DNA from 2 places in the Kribbella sp. NPDC050820 genome. Region 2 is predicted to be linked to the other one. Evidence: riboswitches for the same ligand, from Rfam matches in the RefSeq annotation. Region 2 holds a riboswitch; the other holds the start of a gene.
What was found. A riboswitch is a leader RNA that binds a small molecule or an ion and turns the genes downstream of it on or off. The one in region 2 is predicted to bind cobalamin.
Positions count from the first base shown of each region.

Region 1: linked by a shared signal. The riboswitch ahead of AB0H36_RS18015 (ribonucleoside-diphosphate reductase subunit alpha) and the one ahead of cobN (cobaltochelatase subunit CobN) in region 2 are both predicted to bind cobalamin.

Region 1 is NZ_JBFAHB010000018.1:10,578-19,720, forward strand. Features, by position in the region: gene AB0H36_RS18005 (Fic family protein) at 36-1,310, shown strand; gene AB0H36_RS18010 (DinB family protein) at 1,392-1,973, shown strand; cobalamin riboswitch at 2,049-2,205, shown strand; gene AB0H36_RS18015 (ribonucleoside-diphosphate reductase subunit alpha) at 2,338-6,285, shown strand; gene AB0H36_RS18020 (ribonucleotide-diphosphate reductase subunit beta) at 6,267-7,346, shown strand; gene AB0H36_RS18025 (hypothetical protein) at 7,386-7,622, opposite strand; gene cimA (citramalate synthase) at 7,619-9,143, opposite strand, start outside.
Region 2 is NZ_JBFAHB010000080.1:23,699-32,841, reverse strand. Features, by position in the region: gene AB0H36_RS40565 (LuxR family transcriptional regulator) at 1-1,927, opposite strand, end outside; cobalamin riboswitch at 2,004-2,136, shown strand; gene cobN (cobaltochelatase subunit CobN) at 2,170-5,889, shown strand; gene surE (5'/3'-nucleotidase SurE) at 5,902-6,675, shown strand; gene AB0H36_RS40550 (hypothetical protein) at 6,825-7,151, opposite strand; gene AB0H36_RS40545 (DUF222 domain-containing protein) at 7,837-9,143, shown strand, end outside.

The sequences.
Region 1 (9,143 bases), on a different contig from region 2:
TATGAAGTAAGCTTGAACACGGAAGGGACATGGTCATGGCGCGAGTGGAGTTGCATCGGTGGCCTGGGCACCCGGACGGGTTCACCCGGGCGGAGCGGTTGGGCGGGTCGTACGAGCTGTACTTCCCGGATCCCTTGGTCGGGCGGACGTTCGACCTGAGTGACGACGTGCTCGCCGCCCTGGAGGACGCGGCCGGCGATCTCGCCCGGCTGGACGCGACGGCCGCCGTCCTGACGAACAGTGAGGCGCTGGCACGACTGCTGCTGCGGGCCGAGGCGGTCGGGTCCTCGCAGATCGAGGGACTGGTCGTCGGCGCGCGCCGCCTGCTGAAGGCCGAGGTCCTGGGGGAGCGACAGCGTGACGTGACCGCCGAGGAGGTGCTCGGCGCGGTCGACGCCATGACCTGGGTGACCGAGTCCGTGCAGGCCGGCGACAAACTCGAGGTCGCGCACCTGCTGGAAGCCCACCGCCGGCTGATGGCGCACTCGCCGACGCCAGAGCTCGGCGGCGAGGTCAGGTACCTGCAGAACTGGATCGGCGGCCGCTCCCCCGCCGAGGCGTACTACGTCCCGCCGCCGGCCCAGCTGATCCCGGAGCTCCTCGCCGACCTGATGACCTTCGTCCGCGAGTCCCGCCTGCCGGTGCTGGCGAAGACCGCGATCGCGCACGCACAGTTCGAGACCGTCCATCCCTTTGCCGATGGCAACGGACGGACCGGCCGCGCGCTGATCCACCTGATCCTGCGTGCGGAGGGCTTGGTCGAGCGAACGGTCCCGCCGGTGTCGCTGTCGCTCGCGACCCACGCCACGCAGTACATCGAGGCGCTCACCGCCTTCCGGCACGTTGGCAAGCCGACCACTCCACGGGCCCGCACGGCAGCCAACCAGTGGCTGCAGATGTTCGCCGCCGCGTGCAGCCACGCCACCGCGGAGGCCGCCCGCTTCGAGAGGACGGCGGCCGACCTCAAGGCCGCCTGGCGAGACCGGGCCGCACCGGTGCGGGCCGGCTCGGCCGTGGAGCTGCTGATCGAGACGCTGCCCGCGGCGCCGGTGCTCACCTTGGCGGGCGCGGCCCGACTGATCGACCGCTCGCAACAGGCCGCGAACCAGGCGCTCGCGAGGTTGGTCGAGGCCCGCATCCTGCGGGAGGTCACCGACGGTCGCCGGAACCGCGTCTACGAAGCACCCGAGCTGATCGATGCCTTCACCTTGCTGGAACGGCGTTTCGCCAGCCCGGCCGCCGATACCAGGATCGAACCGCCTAGCAGGCCAGTGCCGTCGAGGCCAGAACCGACACGCAGTGCTCATTGACTTTCTCCTCCCGTTCAGGCAACAATTCGAACACATGTTCGATCCTGCTGCAAAATCTGATCGGGAGCGTGAGGAACCGTGATGCCGGAGCCGTTCGACTGGGACATCCTGTACCGCCCCTCGGCGATGGCGATGGTCCGCGGCCAGCTCGGCTTCAGCTGGATGGTGTTGTCCACCCGGCTCGCGGAGCTGACCGACGAGCAGTACTTCTGGCAGCCGAGCGGCGAGGCGCTGACCGTCGTCCGGCGCCACTACGCCGGCCGGTTCCGATCACTCGGCTCCGGCGAGTGGGTCGCGCAGTGGCCGGACGAGCCCGACCATCGCGGCCCGCGCACGATCGCCTGGCTGATCGCCCACCTGACCGAGATGTTCTTCGAGCGCTGGGAGTGGACCTTCGGCGAGCGAAGGCAAGGGCGCGCCGACATCACGTTGCACGGCAACGCCCGCGACGCCGTCGCCTGGCTGACGCACTGGGTCGAGGCCTGGCGTGAATCGGTCGCCGCGCTGGACGAGGAGCAGGTGATGACGGTCGGCCTCAGCCAGGCGACCGAGCTCGACGCCGCCGAGCCGTTCGGTCACGTCGTACTGCGCCTCAACCGGGAGCTGATCCACCACGGCTCGGAGATCATGACGCTGCAGGACCTCTACGCGGCGGCGGCCTGAGACGCGGGGCGGCGGGGACCACAAGATGTGCGACACGCGGCGTGGCGCTGCCACAAAATGTCGGAGCCGAGCCCTAGCATCACTACTGCTGGTGGTTCGGAGTCACCAACACCACAAGATGTGGGTGACGCCGAGGCAACAGGGGAATCCGGTGCGACTCCGGAGCTGCCCCGCAACGGTGAGCGGAATCCGTCCGCGAGTCCGAGTACCTGCCACCGGCGCGTGCACCGCCGGTGCGCGCGGTCCGAGACCTCGAGGGCGGGTCGCAGGGCGTGACAGGCGCAGTTCCGGCCGGTGCTGCCTGTCCCGTCATGCTCCCCGCCCGCGAGTCCAGGCCCTCCGAACTCGCGTGGAAAGAGCATCTGTGACCGTCACTTCCTCATCGCGATCGACGGCCGGCCGGCCGTCGATCGAGCTGACCGTCGTCCGCCGCGACGGCAGCAGTACGGCGTTCGACCAGTCCAAGATCGCCGTTGCCATGTCCAAGGCGTTCCTCGCCGTCGAGGGCCCGGACGCAGGCGCGACGCACCGGGTCCGCGACCTGGTGACCGACCTGACCGGCCGGGTCGTCGACGCGCTCACCAGCCGCGGTGACGCCCGTCGTACCGTCCAGGTCGAGGACATCCAGGACCAGGTCGAGCTGGCGCTGATGCGCGCCGGCGAGCACCAGGTCGCCCGCGCCTACGTCCTCTACCGGGAGGAGCGCACCCGCGCCCGCACGCCCGCCGACCTGGCCGGCGTGACCGAGAAGCCGGTCATCACCGTGCGCGCGGCCGACGGCAGCGCGGCGCCGCTCGACCTCGACCGGCTGCGGGTGATCGTCGGCGAGGCTGCCGACGGCCTCGACGCGGTCGACCCGCAGCTGATCTTCGACGCGACGCTCGGCTCCTGCTACGACGGCATCGCCCAGCACGAGGTCGAGCTCGCGCTGGTGATGGCGGCGCGGTCGTACGTCGAGACCGAGCCGCAGTACAGCTTCGCCGCCTCCCGCCTGCTGCTCGACCAGATCCGCCGCGAGACACTCGGCCGCGTGCACGGCGAGCCGCGGCAGGCGAGCCAGGCCGACATGACTACGGCGTACCCGGCGTACTTCCCGGAGTACATCCGGACCGGCATCGAGGCGGGCCAGCTCGACCCGGAGCTCGCGAGCTTCGACCTGACCGCGCTCGCGGCCGCGATCAAGCCCGAGCGCGACCTCGACTTCGCGTTCCTCGGCCTGCAGACCCTCTACGACCGCTATCTGCTGCACATCGACAAAGTGCGGTACGAGCTGCCGCAAGCCTTCTTCCTGCGGGTCGCGATGGGGATGGCGCTGCGCGAGGACGACCGCGAGGCGCGGGCCATCCAGTTCTACGAGCTGCTCAGCTCGTTCCGGTTCATGTCCTCCACGCCGACGCTGTTCAACTCCGGCACGACCCGGCCGCAGCTGTCGTCCTGCTTCCTCACCACGGTCGAGGACGACCTGGGCGGCATCTTCACCAAGATCCGCAACAACGCCCTGCTCGCCAAGTACTCCGGCGGTCTCGGCAACGACTGGACCCCGGTCCGCGGCATCGGCGCCAAGATCCGCGGGACCAACGGCGAGTCGCAGGGCGTCGTACCGTTCCTGAAGATCGCCAACGACACGGCGGTCGCGGTCAATCAGTGTTTTGCTCCGGAGACTCTCGTCTATGCCGCATGCGGCGCAACACCGATCAGCGAGATCACGACGGGCGATCTGGTGCTCGGTGCGAGCGGTAAGTATCGCGAGGTAACGAAGACATTCACGTACGACCAAAACGACCCGATGGTGGAGATCGACGTGAAGCATTCGATCGAACCGCTCACGGTTACGGCAGGTCATCCTCTCTACGCGATTCAAGGCGTGCCGATGGAGCAGAGTAACGAGCGAACGCTCGAGTGGCTCGCGAAGGGAAAGGCACAAGCAGCCTGGGTCGAGGCCGGCATGCTCAGCAGCGGTGACTACGTCGGGCAGGTCGTCCCAAAGGAGGTCATTCCGGTTCACGGTCTGACCGAAGACGATGCACGCCTGTACGGCATCCTCCTCGGTGACGGCCACCTGTCGAAAAACGGCAGTCAGTGGGGAGTGTCCGGCAATCCACAGCGCGACACGCACCTGTCGTTCGTACGCGATTACCTCAGCGCTCGCGAAATCCACTTCTGGGAGACCAGTCGCGGTGACAGCTACGCACAGGTCCATTGGGCGGCGGGACGCGGCCCCAGAAGGGACCCGTTGACGGGACGTATCGCCGGACCCGGCGAAGCGACGCTACCGTTCGCCGGCAAGGACCTCTACGACGAGCAACATCGCAAGCACATCGCGCGTCGACTCGCGCATCTCCCGCTCGCCCAGACCCGTGCGCTCATCCGCGGGCTCCTGGAAACAGACGGTGGAGTCTCGCGTGGCAAGGAGATCTACTTCACGACTACTTCACGAAAGCTCGTCAACGGCCTGCGCTACCAGCTGCTCCGGCTAGGAATTCCCACCGCAGGGCAATACCGCACGCGCGACGATCGTCACGTCGGTCAGCGCTCCGACGGATCCGGGATTACCTTTTCGAAACCTGTGCACGTCTTCGACCTCCGTATTCCCGCCGTACCTGGGATTGCCGAACTCGTGGGCGTCACGCCCATCCGGAAGCTCAACTGGATCGCACACCAAAGCATGGTCTTCTCGCGCGTGCGAGAGGTGAGCACAATTGCGACCGTGCCAGTCGTGCACGACCTCGAGGTCGAGGTCGACGAGTCGTACATGACCAGCGCCGGCTTGGCCCACAACGGCGGCAAGCGCAAGGGCGCGGTGTGCGCCTACCTGGAGACCTGGCACATCGACCTCGAGGAGTTCCTCGACCTGCGCAAGAACACCGGCGACGAGCGCCGCCGGACGCACGACATGAACACGGCGAACTGGGTGCCCGATCTGTTCCTGCAGCGCGTCGAGGCGGACGGCCAGTGGACGCTCTTCTCCCCCGACGAGGTCCCCGACCTCCACGATCTGTACGGCGCTGCCTTCGCCGAGGCCTACCGCGGTTACGAGGAAGCGGCGGATCGCGGCGAGATCAAGGTGTTCCGCCGGGTCCGGGCGGTCGAGCTGTGGCGGCGGATGCTGACCGTGCTGTTCGAGACCGGGCATCCGTGGATCACCTTCAAGGACGCCTGCAACCTGCGGTCGCCGCAGCAGCACGACGGCGTGGTCCACTCGTCGAACCTGTGCACCGAGATCACCCTCAACACCACCGTTGACGAGACCGCGGTCTGCAACCTCGGTTCGGTCAACCTGGTCGCGCATCTCACCGACGAGGGCCTCGACGCCGAGCTGCTGCGCGACACAGTGAAGACAGCGGTCCGGATGCTCGACAACGTCATCGACGTGAACTTCTACACCACTCCGGAGTCCGAGCGCGCCAACCAGCGGCACCGCCCGGTCGGCCTCGGCCTGATGGGCTTTGCCGACGCGCTCTTCCGGCTGCGCATCCCGTACTCCGCCGACGCGGCCGTCACCTTCGCCGACACCTCGATGGAGCAGATCAGCTACCACGCGATCGAGGCGTCCAGCGAGCTCGCCGCCGAGCGCGGCCGCTACTCGACGTACGACGGTTCGCTGTGGAGTCAGGGTGTGCTGCCGATCGACTCGATCGCGCTGCTGCGGAACGCCCGCGACGGCGACCTGATCGTTGACGAAAGCAAGCAACTCAATTGGGACGCGCTCCGGGCGAAGGTTCTGCGGGACGGGATGCGCAACTCCAACGTGATGGCGATCGCGCCGACCGCGACGATCTCCAACATCTGCGGGGTGAGCCAGTCGATCGAACCGGCGTACAGCAACCTGTTCGTGAAGTCGAACATGTCCGGCGAGTTCACGGTGGCGAACCCGTACCTGGTCGCCGACCTGAAGGCGCGCGGGCTGTGGGACCAGGTGATGGTGTCGGACCTGAAGTACCACGACGGCATCCTCGCCGGGATCGAGCGCGTCCCGGCCGACCTGCGCGAGCTGTACGCGACCGCGTTCGAGATCGAGCCGCGGTGGCTGGTGAAGGCGGCCTCGCGGCGGCAGAAGTGGATCGACCAGGCGCAGTCGCTGAACCTCTACATGGCCGCGCCGTCGGGCCGGGCGCTGGACGAGCTGTACCGGTCGGCATGGCGTCATGGCCTCAAGACGACTTATTACCTGCGTTCCCAGTCAGCGACCCACGTGGAGAAGTCCACGCTGCAAGGCACGGACGGCCGGCTGAACGCCGTACCGGTGAACCTTCCTGCACCGACCGGAGCCGTGTGTGCCATCGACGACCCGGAATGCGAGGCGTGCCAGTGACCACCGGATTGGGCGAGATCTCCGTCGGCGCCGGCCGGGTGCACGTCGACGACAAGGCGATGATCAACGCGCGGGCGGACGTCAACCAGTTGCTGCCGCTGAAGTACCGGTGGGCCTGGGAGAAGTACCTTGCCGGATGCAACAACCACTGGATGCCGACCGAGGTGTCCATGCAGGCGGACATCGCGCTGTGGCGGCGTCCACCAGGGGCTCGCGACGGACTGACCGACAACGAGCGGCTGATGCTGAAGCGCAACCTCGGCTTCTTCGCCACCGCGGAGTCGCTGGTCGCGAACAACATCGTGCTGGCCGTCTACCGGCAGCTGACCAACCCCGAGTGCCGGCAGTACCTGCTGCGCCAGGCGTTCGAGGAGGCCGTGCACACGCACACCTTCCAGTACATCTGCACGTCGCTCGGCCTGGACGAGGGCGAGTTGTTCAACATGTACCGGGAGGTGCCGTCGATCTCGGACAAGGACGCCTGGGCGCTGAAGTACACCCAGCACCTGGAGGATCCGGACTTCCGCACGGGGACGCCGGAAGCCGACACCGCCTTCCTGCGGGACCTGATCGCGTTCTACGTCGTGTTCGAGGGGATGTGGTTCTACACCGGGTTCGCGCAGATCCTGTCGCTCGGCCGGCGGAACAAGATGGTCGGGATCGCCGAGCAGTACCAGTACATCCTGCGCGACGAGTCCATCCACCTGAACTTCGGCATCGACTGCATCAACCAGATCAAGCAGGAGAACCCGCACCTGTGGACGGCGGCGTTCCAGGCCGAGGTGCGGCAGATGCTGACCGAGGCGTGTGAGCTCGAGGTGGCGTACGGGCGCGCGACGATGCCGAACGGCATGCTCGGGCTGACGGCGGAGCTGTGCGAGCAGTACATGCACTTCATCACCGACCGCCGCGCCGAGCAGATCGGCCTCGCGCCCATCTTCGGCGAGACCCGCAACCCGTTCGGCTGGATGTCGGAGGTGATGGATCTGAAGAAGGAGAAGAACTTCTTCGAGACCCGGGTGATCGAGTACCAGTCGTCGAGCGGACTGAGCTGGGAATGACCGTTGAGATCCCCCGGGTCCGCGAAGACCCGGGGGATCTTAATTCACCTCGACCTCGAGGATGCCGATGATCTTCTCCAGGCGGGCGGCGACCCGGCCGGCGTCGAAGCCGTTGCCTTCGACGACTACGCGGAGGAGGCCGTCGTCGAGGGAGAGGGAGAGCTCGCGGACGTCGTACGGGTTGAGGAGTACGGCGATGCGGGCGAGCAGGCCGCCGGTCTCGACCACGGTGGCGGTGAAGACGGTCTGCGTCTGCTGGGCGGCCAGCACGGTCATCGGGCGACCTCCTTGTGGCGGAGCAGGCCGTACGTGAAGCCGTCGACGAGGGCCTCCCAGGACGCCTCGACGATGTTGTGGCCGACGCCGACCGTGACCCAGGAGCCTTCGCCGTCCGCGGTCTCGATGAGGACTCTGATCACCGCGTCCGTCCCGTGGCCCTGGTCGAGGATCCGGACCTTGTAGTCGACCAGCTCGAACTTGTTCACCACCGGGTACGCGCGCTCGATCGCGGTCCGCAGCGCGTGGTCGAGGGCGTTCACCGGGCCGTTGCCCTCGCCGGTGACGATCTCCCGCTCGCCGCCGGCGACCAGTTTCACCGTCGACTCCGACACTGCCTCGCCGTCGGCGCGCGACTCGGTGATCACCCGCCACGACTCGACGTCGAAGAAGCTGGCCCGCCGGCCGGTGACCTCCTCGGTGAGCAGCAGCTCGAACGACGCGTCCGCCGCCTCGAATGTGTACCCGCGGGCCTCCATCTCCTTGACCCGCTCGGTCACCCGGCTGACCAGGTCGCGGTCGTTGCCGAGGTCGAAGCCGAGCTCGCGGCCCTTCAGCTCGACACTGGCCCGGCCGGCCATCTCGGAGACAAGCATCCGCATGTCGTTGCCGACCAAGGCGGGATCCGTGTGCTGGTAGAGGTCGGGATCCACCTTGATGGCGCTGGCGTGCAGCCCTGCCTTGTGGGCGAAGGCGGACACACCGACGTACGGCTGCCGGGTCGACGGCGGCACGTTCGTCACCTCGGCGATCGCGTGCGCGATCCGGAACGACTCGGCCAGCCGGCCGGCCGGAAGCAGTTCCATTCCCCGCTTCAGCTCGAGGTTGGCCACGATCGCGAGCAGGTCGGCGTTACCGGTGCGTTCGCCGTACCCGTTGATCGTGCCCTGGACGTGCGTAACGCCGGCTTCGACGGCGGCGATCGAGTTCGCCACCGCGCAGCCGGCGTCGTTGTGACAGTGGATGCCGAGCCGGGCACCGGTGGATTCGAGGACATCGCGTACGACGTCCTGGAGCTCCCGCGGTAGCGTCCCGCCGTTGGTGTCGCAGAGCGCGACCACGTCGGCCCCGGCCTCGGCGGCTACTCGTACGACTTCCAGCGCGTAGTCCCGGTTGGCGCGGTACCCGTCGAAGAAGTGCTCGGTGTCGAGGAAGACCCGCTGGCCGTGCTCGCGTAGGTGCGTCACGGTGTCGGCGACCATCCGGAGGTTCTCGTCGAGCGTCGTCCGCAAGGCGCGCTCGACGTGCGCATCGTGGCTCTTGGCAACGAGTGTGACGACCGCGGCGCCGGAGTCACGCAGGGCGGCGACCTGCGGGTCGTCGGCCGCGACGGCTTCGGGCTTGCGGGTCGCGCCGAAGGCCGCGAACGTCGCGTTGCGCAGGTGCAGCTCGGTCCGGGCCCGCTCGAAGAACTCGGTGTCCTTCGGCACCGCGCCCGGCCAGCCGCCCTCGATGAACCCCACCCCGAGGTCGTCCAGGTGCTGCGCGATGGCAATCTTGTCGGCCACGGACAGCGCCAGC
Region 2 (9,143 bases):
GACCGAGGTCGGCCTCCACCCGGGCGAGTCCAGCCAGTGCCGTCGCCAGTTGGACCGGCTCGTCGAGTGACTCGGCAAGGGCACGTGCCTCGTCGGCCCGGACCAGGGCGTGATCGAGGCGAGCACCGCGACGCGCCACTTCCGCGGCATTGGTCAGGGCGTTCGTGAGCATCCAGAGGTCGCCGCTCGCGCGGCACAGCTCGATCGCACGGGTGAGCACGCGCTCGGCATCCGCCGACCGGTCCAGCCAGCTGAGCACCGGCCCGAGCATCGCCAGCGCGCTGACGTCATCTCCTTGCTCGGCCACGCGGGCTGCCTGTTCGGTCAGTCGCGCTCCGTCGTCGGTCTTGCCGGCCATGACGAGGGTGTAGGCGACCTTGAACGTCACCACCAGTGGATGGTCCCGGCAGCCGATCAGGTCCCACGCCTTCAACGCATACGGCAACGCATCGGCTGCCCGGCACTGCGCACCGAGGTCGACGACGGCGTACGCGAGGAGCTTGGCCGCCCGTTCGGCGTCGTACGGCGCGACCCGGTCGGCGGCCGCCTGGAGGCGCTGGGGTGGGTCGGCGTGGCCGCGCCACAGCGCAACCCGGGCGCGCTCGTGCTCTGCGTCCGCCCGGAGCAACGGATTCCCGCTCGCCGCGAGCACAGCCTCCAGGTGTTGTTGCGCGACCGAGTGATGCCCGGAGAGAAAGGCGGCCACCGCGGCGGAGTAGGTCCGCTCGGCTCGTCGCTCAGGATCGGGACTGAGCCGCGCGGCGAGCTCGTAGGCACGGCACTCCGCCCAGCGCCCGCCGCGGTTCCGGGCGAGGTCCGCTGTCCGTGCCAGATCGGCCGCGATCGCCTCGTCCGGGGCCACGGCCGACAGCGCAGCGTGCCAGGCGCGCAGTTCCGCCCGCCCGGCCGGAAGTGTCTCTGCAACGGATCGATGTGCGGCCTGCCGCTCAGCGATCGTCGCGGTCTGATGGACCACCGAGCGGAGCACCGGATGCCGGAACACCAGTCCCGACGAGGTCCAGCGCACCAGACCGGCTCGCTCAGCGTGATCGAGCGCCGCGGGATCGCCGGTGAGAGCTCTGACCGCCGGCAGTAGTTGTTCCGCTCCCGTGTCCTCACTCACCGCCAGCACCAACAGGGCGGCCCGGGACGGCGCGGGTAGCGCCTCGAGCTCCCTGCGATAGACATCGGCGATCTCGCTGCCCACTGGCAGCGGTTCGGGCAGTGGCACCTGTCCGCTCAGCTCGGTGGGTTCAAGCGCAGCGACCAGCTCACGCAACGCCAGGGGGTTTCCGGTGGCCGCTCGCAACAGCATCGATCGGACGGACTCGGGCAGCTCGTGTCGTGCCGCGGCTCTGAGCACCTCACCGGCCGCGTCGTCGCCGAGACCTTGAAGCCGGAGCACCGGTATCCCGCGCGGCAGGTCCGTGTCGGGCCGTGGGTCGCGCGCTGCGAAGACCATGGCGATCCGCTCGGACTCGATTCGCCGTACTGCGAAGGCGAGCGCGGACCCCGAGGCGGCGTCCAGCCATTGAAAGTCGTCGACGAGGCACAGCATCGGCAGAGCCGCGGACGCGTCGGACAGCAGCGTCAGCGTGGCCGCCGCGACGGCGAATCCGTCGACCTCCTGCGCCGCGGTCTCGGCGAAGGCGGCATGCAGCGCGTTGGCTTGGCGGACGGGCAGTGCCGCGATGCTGTCTGCCGCCGGCCGAAGCAGCTCGAACAGCCCCGAGTAGGGCAGTTCCGTCTCGGTCTCGATCCCGGTAGCTCGCAGGATTCGGAAGTCGGCCGCACCCGCGGCGGTGTCGTCGAGCAGCGAGGTCTTTCCGATACCGGGCTCGCCCAGCACCAGCAACCCACCCCCGAACCCGGCCTGAGCCCCCGCGAGCAGGCGACCGACCCGAGCCCGATCCGCGTCGCGCCCCACCAGCACACTTCACCGTACCCCTGACACCGCCGGCGCACCCAGGCGCAGCACTCTGCGCAGCTGCTCGCGAGAACCACGGCGAGGGTTCGGCTAGAGTCGCTCTGTCAATCGACGGCATCAGCAGGAACCCGGTGTGAGTCCGGGACGGTCCCGCCACTGTGACCACCTTGTGTGGGAGTCAGGAACTGCCGCCGTCGAACCTCCGGACGGGGCGTGGACACCCCGAGGAAGGATCGTGGCCCATGAACGAGCGAAGCGAGTTCATCGTCAGACACCGTCCCGCGAACCTGCTGCTGCTCTCCACCGCCGACACCGACCTGCTGGCCGCCTCCGAGGCGGATGCAGGCTGGAAGGTCGCGAATCCCGCCCGGCTGGACCTCGCCGAGCTGACCCCGCTGCTGGACTCCGCCGAAGTCGTGGTGGTCCGCCTGCTCGGCGGTCGCCGAGCCTGGGAGGAGGGGCTCGACGCGGTGGTCGCGTCCGGCAAGCCGGCCGTGGTGGTCAGCGGCGAGGCGGCGCCCGACGCCGAGCTCATGTCGCTGTCGACGGTCCCCGCCGGTGCGGTCACCGAAGCGCTCGCCTACCTGCGCGAGGGCGGCGCCGGGAACCTCCGCAACCTGGCCGGGTTCCTCCGCGACACGATCCTGCTGACCGGCGACGAGTTCGATCCGCCGCAGGCACTTCCGGCGTACGGCGTCCGTGGCACCTTCGTCGAGGACGAGCGCCCGGTCGTCGGCATCGTCTACTACCGCGCGCACGAGATCTCCGGAAACACCGCGTTCGTGGACGCACTGGCCGCCGCGGTGACGAACGCAGGCGCACAACCGTTGCCGGTGTACTGCGGCACCCTCCGCGGACTGGATCCGACCAGCCCCGACAACGCCGGCCTCTTCGAGCTGCTGCGGAAGTGCGACGTACTGGTCACGACTCTGCTCGCCGCCGGTGGATCCGTCGCGGCGGACGCGAGTGCGGGCGGTGCGGACGATGCGTGGGACGCGGGTGCGCTCGCGTCGCTCGACATCCCGCTGATCCAGGGTCTCGCGCTGACCTCGACGCGCGAGCAGTGGGAGGCCAGCGACGCCGCGGTCAGTCCGCTCGACGCGGCGACCCAGGTGGCGATCCCGGAGTTCGACGGGCGGCTGATCACGATCCCGTTCTCGTTCAAGTCGTACGACGAGGACGGCCTGGCTCGTTACGCGCCCGACCCGGAGCGCTGCGACCGGCTCGCCGGGATCGCGGTAGCACATGCCCGGCTGCGGCACGTCCCGGTCGCCGAGAAGCGGCTCGCTCTGGTGCTGTCGTCGTACCCGACGAAGCATGCGCGGATCGGGAACGCGGTCGGTCTGGACACTCCGGCGTCCGCGGTCGTGCTGCTCGGCCGGCTCCAGGAGGCCGGGTACGACCTCGGTGATCTCGACGTGAACGAGCTGGAGGGTGACGGGCTTATCCACCGGCTGATCGCGGCCGGTGGTCACGATGTCGACTGGCTGACCGACGAGCAGTTGGCGAACGCGGTCGCGACGATCCCGCCGGCGACGTACGAGCAGTGGTTCGGCCGCGCCCCGGAGTCGTTGCGGGAGGCAATGACCGAGGCGTGGGGAGCGCCGCCGGGGGAGTTGTACGTCAACACGGCCGGTGAGATTGCGCTGGCGGCCTTGCGGTTCGGGAACGTCGTCCTGATGATCCAGCCGCCGCGTGGGTTCGGCGAGAACCCGGTGGCGATCTACCACGACCCGGACATGGCCCCGTCGCACCACTACCTGGCGGCGTACCGCTGGCTGGAGGCCTCGACGGACGAGGGCGGCTTCGGTGCGCATGCCGTCGTACACCTGGGCAAGCACGGGACGCTGGAGTGGCTGCCGGGCAAGGGCATCGGGATGGCGGCCGACTGCGCGCCGGACGCCGTACTCGGGAACCTGCCGATGGTCTACCCGTTCATCGTCAACGACCCCGGCGAGGGGACGCAGGCGAAGCGGCGGGCGCACGCCACCGTCGTCGACCACCTGGTGCCGCCGATGGCCCGGGCCGAGACGTACGGCGACATGGCGAAGCTCGAGTACCTGCTCGACGAGTACGCGACCGTGCAGGCGCTGGACCCGGAGAAGGTGCCGACCCTGCGGGCCCAGATCTGGACGCTGATCCAGGCGGCGCAGTTGCACCACGACCTGCACACCTCGGAGAAGCCCGAGGACGACGACTTCGACGAGTTCGTGCTGCACCTGGACGGCTACCTGTGCGAGATCAAGGACGTGCAGATCCGTGACGGGCTGCACGTGCTCGGCGGCGCGCCGGTCGGCGAAGCGCGGATCAACCTGGTGCTCGCCGTACTGCGGGCCCGGCAGCTGTGGGGTGGGTCGTACTCGATCCCGGGTCTGCGTACGGCGCTCGGCGACAGCTTCGGCGTGTCCGAGGCCGACCTGCTTGCGGACCCGGGGAAGAGCGTCGATCTCGCAGACCTGGCGACGCTGGCCGATCTGCCCGCGGTGACCGGCGCGGACGGCGTCGACCTGCTCGAGGCTGTCGCCCGGAAGCTCGTCGTCGGGATGGAGACGCTGAGCTGGGACGCCGCGAAGGTCCCGGTGGTCGTCGCCGAGGTCATCGGGCGCTCGTCCGCCGGGGTCGAGGCCTCGCTGAGCTTCGCCGCGACTGAAGTGGTTCCGCGGCTCGCCCGGACCGGTGATGAGCTGGTCAACGTCCTCCGGGCGCTGGACGGCCGCTTCGTCGAGGCAGGTCCGTCGGGGTCGCCGACCCGCGGGCTGGTCAACGTGCTGCCGACGGGCCGCAACTTCTACGCGGTCGACCCGAAGGCGATCCCGAGCCGCAATGCCTGGGACGTGGGCGTCGCGCTCGCCGACTCGCTCCTCAACCGGCACAAGGCCGAGACAGGGGAGTGGCCGCGGTCGGTCGGTCTGACGGTGTGGGGTACGTCGGCCATGCGCACCCAGGGCGACGACCTCGCCGAGGTGTTGTGGCTGCTCGGATGCCGCCCGGTCTGGGACGAGGCGTCCCGCCGGGTCACCGGCTTCGAGGTGGTCCCGCTCGACGAGCTCGGCCGCCCGCGGGTCGACGTCACGGTCCGGATCTCCGGGTTCTTCCGGGACGCCTTCCCGCACGTCGTCGCGCTGCTGGACGAGGCGGTCCGCGCGGTCGCCGCGCTGGACGAGCCGGCGTCGGACAACTACCTGCGCGCGCACGTGGACGTCGATGTTGCCGAGGGCAATGATCTGCGGTCCGCCACCGCCCGGGTATTCGGCTCCAAGCCCGGCTCGTACGGCGCCGGCCTGCTGCCGCTCGTGGACGCGCGGAACTGGCGGACCGACGCCGAACTCGCCGAGGTGTACGCGGTCTGGGGCGGGTACGCCTACGGCAAGGACCTCGACGGCGCCGAGGCCCGCGGGTCGATGGAGCGCGCCTACGCCCGGATCCAGGTCGCGGCGAAGAACGCGGACACCCGCGAGCACGACATCATGGACTCCGACGACTACTTCCAGTACCACGGCGGCATGATCGCGATGGTCCGCCACCTCACCGGCTCGAACCCGAAGGCGTACGTCGGCGACTCCGCCGTACCGGCGCAGGTCAAGACGCGGACGCTCGAGGAGGAAACCAAGCGGGTCTTCCGGGCCCGCGTGGTGAACCCGCGCTGGATGGCAGCGATGCAGCGGCACGGGTACAAGGGCGCCTTCGAGATGGCCGCGACGGTCGACTACCTCTTCGGGTACGACGCGACCGCCGGGGTCGTCGACGACTGGATGTACGAGACGCTGACCTCGGAGTACGTAGCCAACCCGGAGATGGCGGAGTTCTTCCGCAAGTCGAACCCGTGGGCGCGGCACGGTATCGCGGAGCGTTTGCTGGAGGCAGCGCAGCGCGGTCTGTGGTCGGAACCGAGCGCCGAAGCACTCGAGACGCTACGCAGCGCAGTCCTTGAGACGGAGGGTGACATCGAGGACCGCGGCTGATTGGGTAGAGGTATGGCGCCTGAGAACCTGAGAGTCCTGATCACCAACGACGACGGCTACCAGGCGCCAGGCATCCGGGCACTCGCTCCCGCGATCGCCGAGCTCGGGTACGACGTACTGGTCGTGGCGCCGCTGGACGACCAGAGCGGCGTCGGCTCGGCCCGCGCCGGGATGGTCGACCGGCCGATCCGGACCGCCTCGGAATCCGAAAGCGGCATCACGTACCACGGCATCGACGGGACGCCGGCGCTCGCCGTGACGCTGGCGACCGTCGGGGCGTTCGGCATTGCGCCGGACCTGGTCGTGTCGGGGATCAACCGCGGCCACAACATCGGCGTACCGATCTTCCACTCCGGGACCGTGGCCGCGGCCCTGACCGCAGCGGGCCAGGGACTGTCGGCGGTTGCCGTCAGCATCGACTCCGAGGACCCCGGGCACTGGGGCACGGCAGCTGCGGTGGCTGCCGAGGCACTGACCTGGATCGCGCCGGAGCCGGCCGGGACGGTGCTGACCATCAACGTGCCGGACCGCCCGCTCGACCAGTTGGCCGGCGTACAGCACGCGTCGCTGGCGCCGATCAAGCGATCCCGGATCACCGGTGCGACCGCGCCGACCGGGGAACCGATGATCCACCTCTCACCACCCGCGGCGAACCCGGTCGCCGGCTCGGACGAGGCCCTGCTCGCCGCCGGGTACGTCGCGGTGACCCCGATCATCGGCATCCGCGAGGTCAAGGACGACGCGGCAGCCACCGCCTTGGCGAAGCGACTCTCCAGCTACCGCTGAAGCTGTACGTCGCGGAGTACGGTCCGCCGGACGCGCCACCGTCCCGACGAGCGGATCAACCTCGACGTACTGATCGCGGACTTCGAGGAACTGCGCGACGACCTCGGCATCGAGCGGTGGGCGATCCTCGGGCGCTCGGCCGGCGGCAACTAGGCGGTCGAGTACGCGATCCGGCATCCGTCCGCGGTCAGCGCGGTGATCTTCGACTGCCCATGCTGGGACTTCGACGACCGCCACCGGCTGCCGATCTTCGCCCGCCTGTACGACGACCTCGGCGACCCCGAGCGCGCGGCCCGATGCCGGGAGCTGGCGATCGTCGACCGCCGGCTGACGGCAAGATGTACGAACTCGCCTGGGGTCTCGGCGACCGCTTCCACGACCTGTCGTTCCACGATCCGTCCCGGCGGGCCGAGTTCCGCCGGATCGGGGAAGCGGCCGGCTTCACCGACGAGATGTGGGAACGCGGCAACAGCCACCTGGTGACGCTTCCCGAGCTCTACACCTCCAAGCTCGACCGGCTGCCCCTCATCACCCAGCCGACCCTCCTGATCGAGGGCGCCGACGACCTCGCCACCGACCCGTCTCGATCCAGACCTACCGCGACAACGCCCCCACCGGCCAAGTGCTCACCTTCGCCCGCTCCGGCCACTACCCCACTTCGAAGAACCAGAACGCTACGCCAACCTGGTCCGCTCCTTCGTCCTGGACATAACGCAGTAACTCTGCATCCTTTCCAGATGCCGTCGGGTCCGCTCCGCACGCTCCCACCCGCCCGGTCCACGCGCTTCATTCGACCGAAGCGTGGTCCCAGCGAACGTGGTTCGTGAGCTGACCGCACTCGGTCAGCTGCGGCGTGGTTCGGGGGCTGTGTGATCCGACGGCGCCCTCTGCCGTCCGTGAGGTGCGCGCTCCCGCCCAGACGACGCCACCAGCCCTCCCTGGACAGCCCACGAGCCCCAGCCACCACCGTCACCACAGCGGTCCTCGACACTGCCGCATCCCACCCAGATGCCATCGGCCCACCCGCCTCGCACACCCAGCACGGACACCGTCGTTGTCCACAGGGCGCGTCCGGCTGTGGATGACCTGGTTGCTGGAATCCCTTGAAAATAACGGGATTCTGGTTTGAATTCTGTCGGTGATGGTCCCTAGGGTTGGGGTATGGAACTCCTGGGCGAGCGGCCGGTCTGGTCGATGAGTGGCGGCGAGATGCTGTCGACTCTCGACACACTCGAGGCCGAGCTCGCCCGGCTCCAGACCTACCGCCTGCACCTCATCGGCGGCCTGGACAGTGTTGGGTACGCCGAGGAGCTCGGCGCCCACGACACGGCCAGATTGCTGGCCTTCCGGTATCGCCTGAACGGTATCGACGCCCGGCGCGACGTACGGCTCGCCCTTGCCCTCCCCAAGTACGCCGACGTGTCGGCGGCACTCCCCGATGTGACAGCCCAGTACTCCACTGGCGACGCCGAGGGCGCTGATGACGCCGAGGGCGCTGATGACGCGGCGAGCGCCGATGATCGTGCTGCTGATGGTGAAGACCGGTGGTTGCTCCGTCCGGCCCAAGCCGAGGCAGTCGTGTCAGCGCTCGAGCGCGTCCCGTCGACGGTCCCCGCAGCGGACCTCGCGGTCGCAGAGCAGCAACTGGTTGCCTTGGCACGCCACCTTTCGCCGGCCGAACTTCGCCAAGCAGGCAAGGAGATCCGAGACCTCCTGGACGCCGACGGCCCGGAGCCCGATGAACGCAAGGCCAACGCCCGCGAGTCTCTGACCATGAGTACCGCCGACCATGGCGTCACGTTCCGCGGCTACCTCGCCAACGAGAACGCCGAACTGTTCCGGACACTGATCCACGCCGGGGCAAGACCACACAAAACCGTCGACGGCGAAGCAGATCCACGATCTCGTGACAAGCGTCAGGCCGACGCCTTGACCAGCGTCCTGACCGCCGCCGCCGTTGCAAGCGACGCAGGCCTCACGCCCGATACCACCAACAGTTCCAACCGCGCGGGCGGTGCTGCTGATGATGTGCGTGGAGCTGCGGGTGGAGGGGTGCCCGGCTTCGGAGCCAAGGCGAACATCACTGTCACCATCGACCTGGCGGATCTGAAGGCGGCCACCGCTCACGCAACCGGCAAGCTCGTGTACGGCGACGACCTGTCCGTGGCCGCGATTCGCCGACTGGCGTGCGACGCGAAGATCATCCCGCTGATACTCGGCACGCACTCGGAACCACTCGACGTCGGCCGTGCCGAGCGACTAGTCAACCGATCGATGCGCCGTGCCCTGAACGCGCGTGACCGAGGCTGCGTCGTGTGCGGCGCTCCACCGATTCACTGCGACGCCCACCATGTACGCAGCTGGATCGACGGCGGCCCCACGTCCATCACCAACCTCGTCCTGCTGTGCCGCCGTCACCATCTCGACCTGCACGCCGGGCACTGGACCATCGCCATCACCAACGGCAC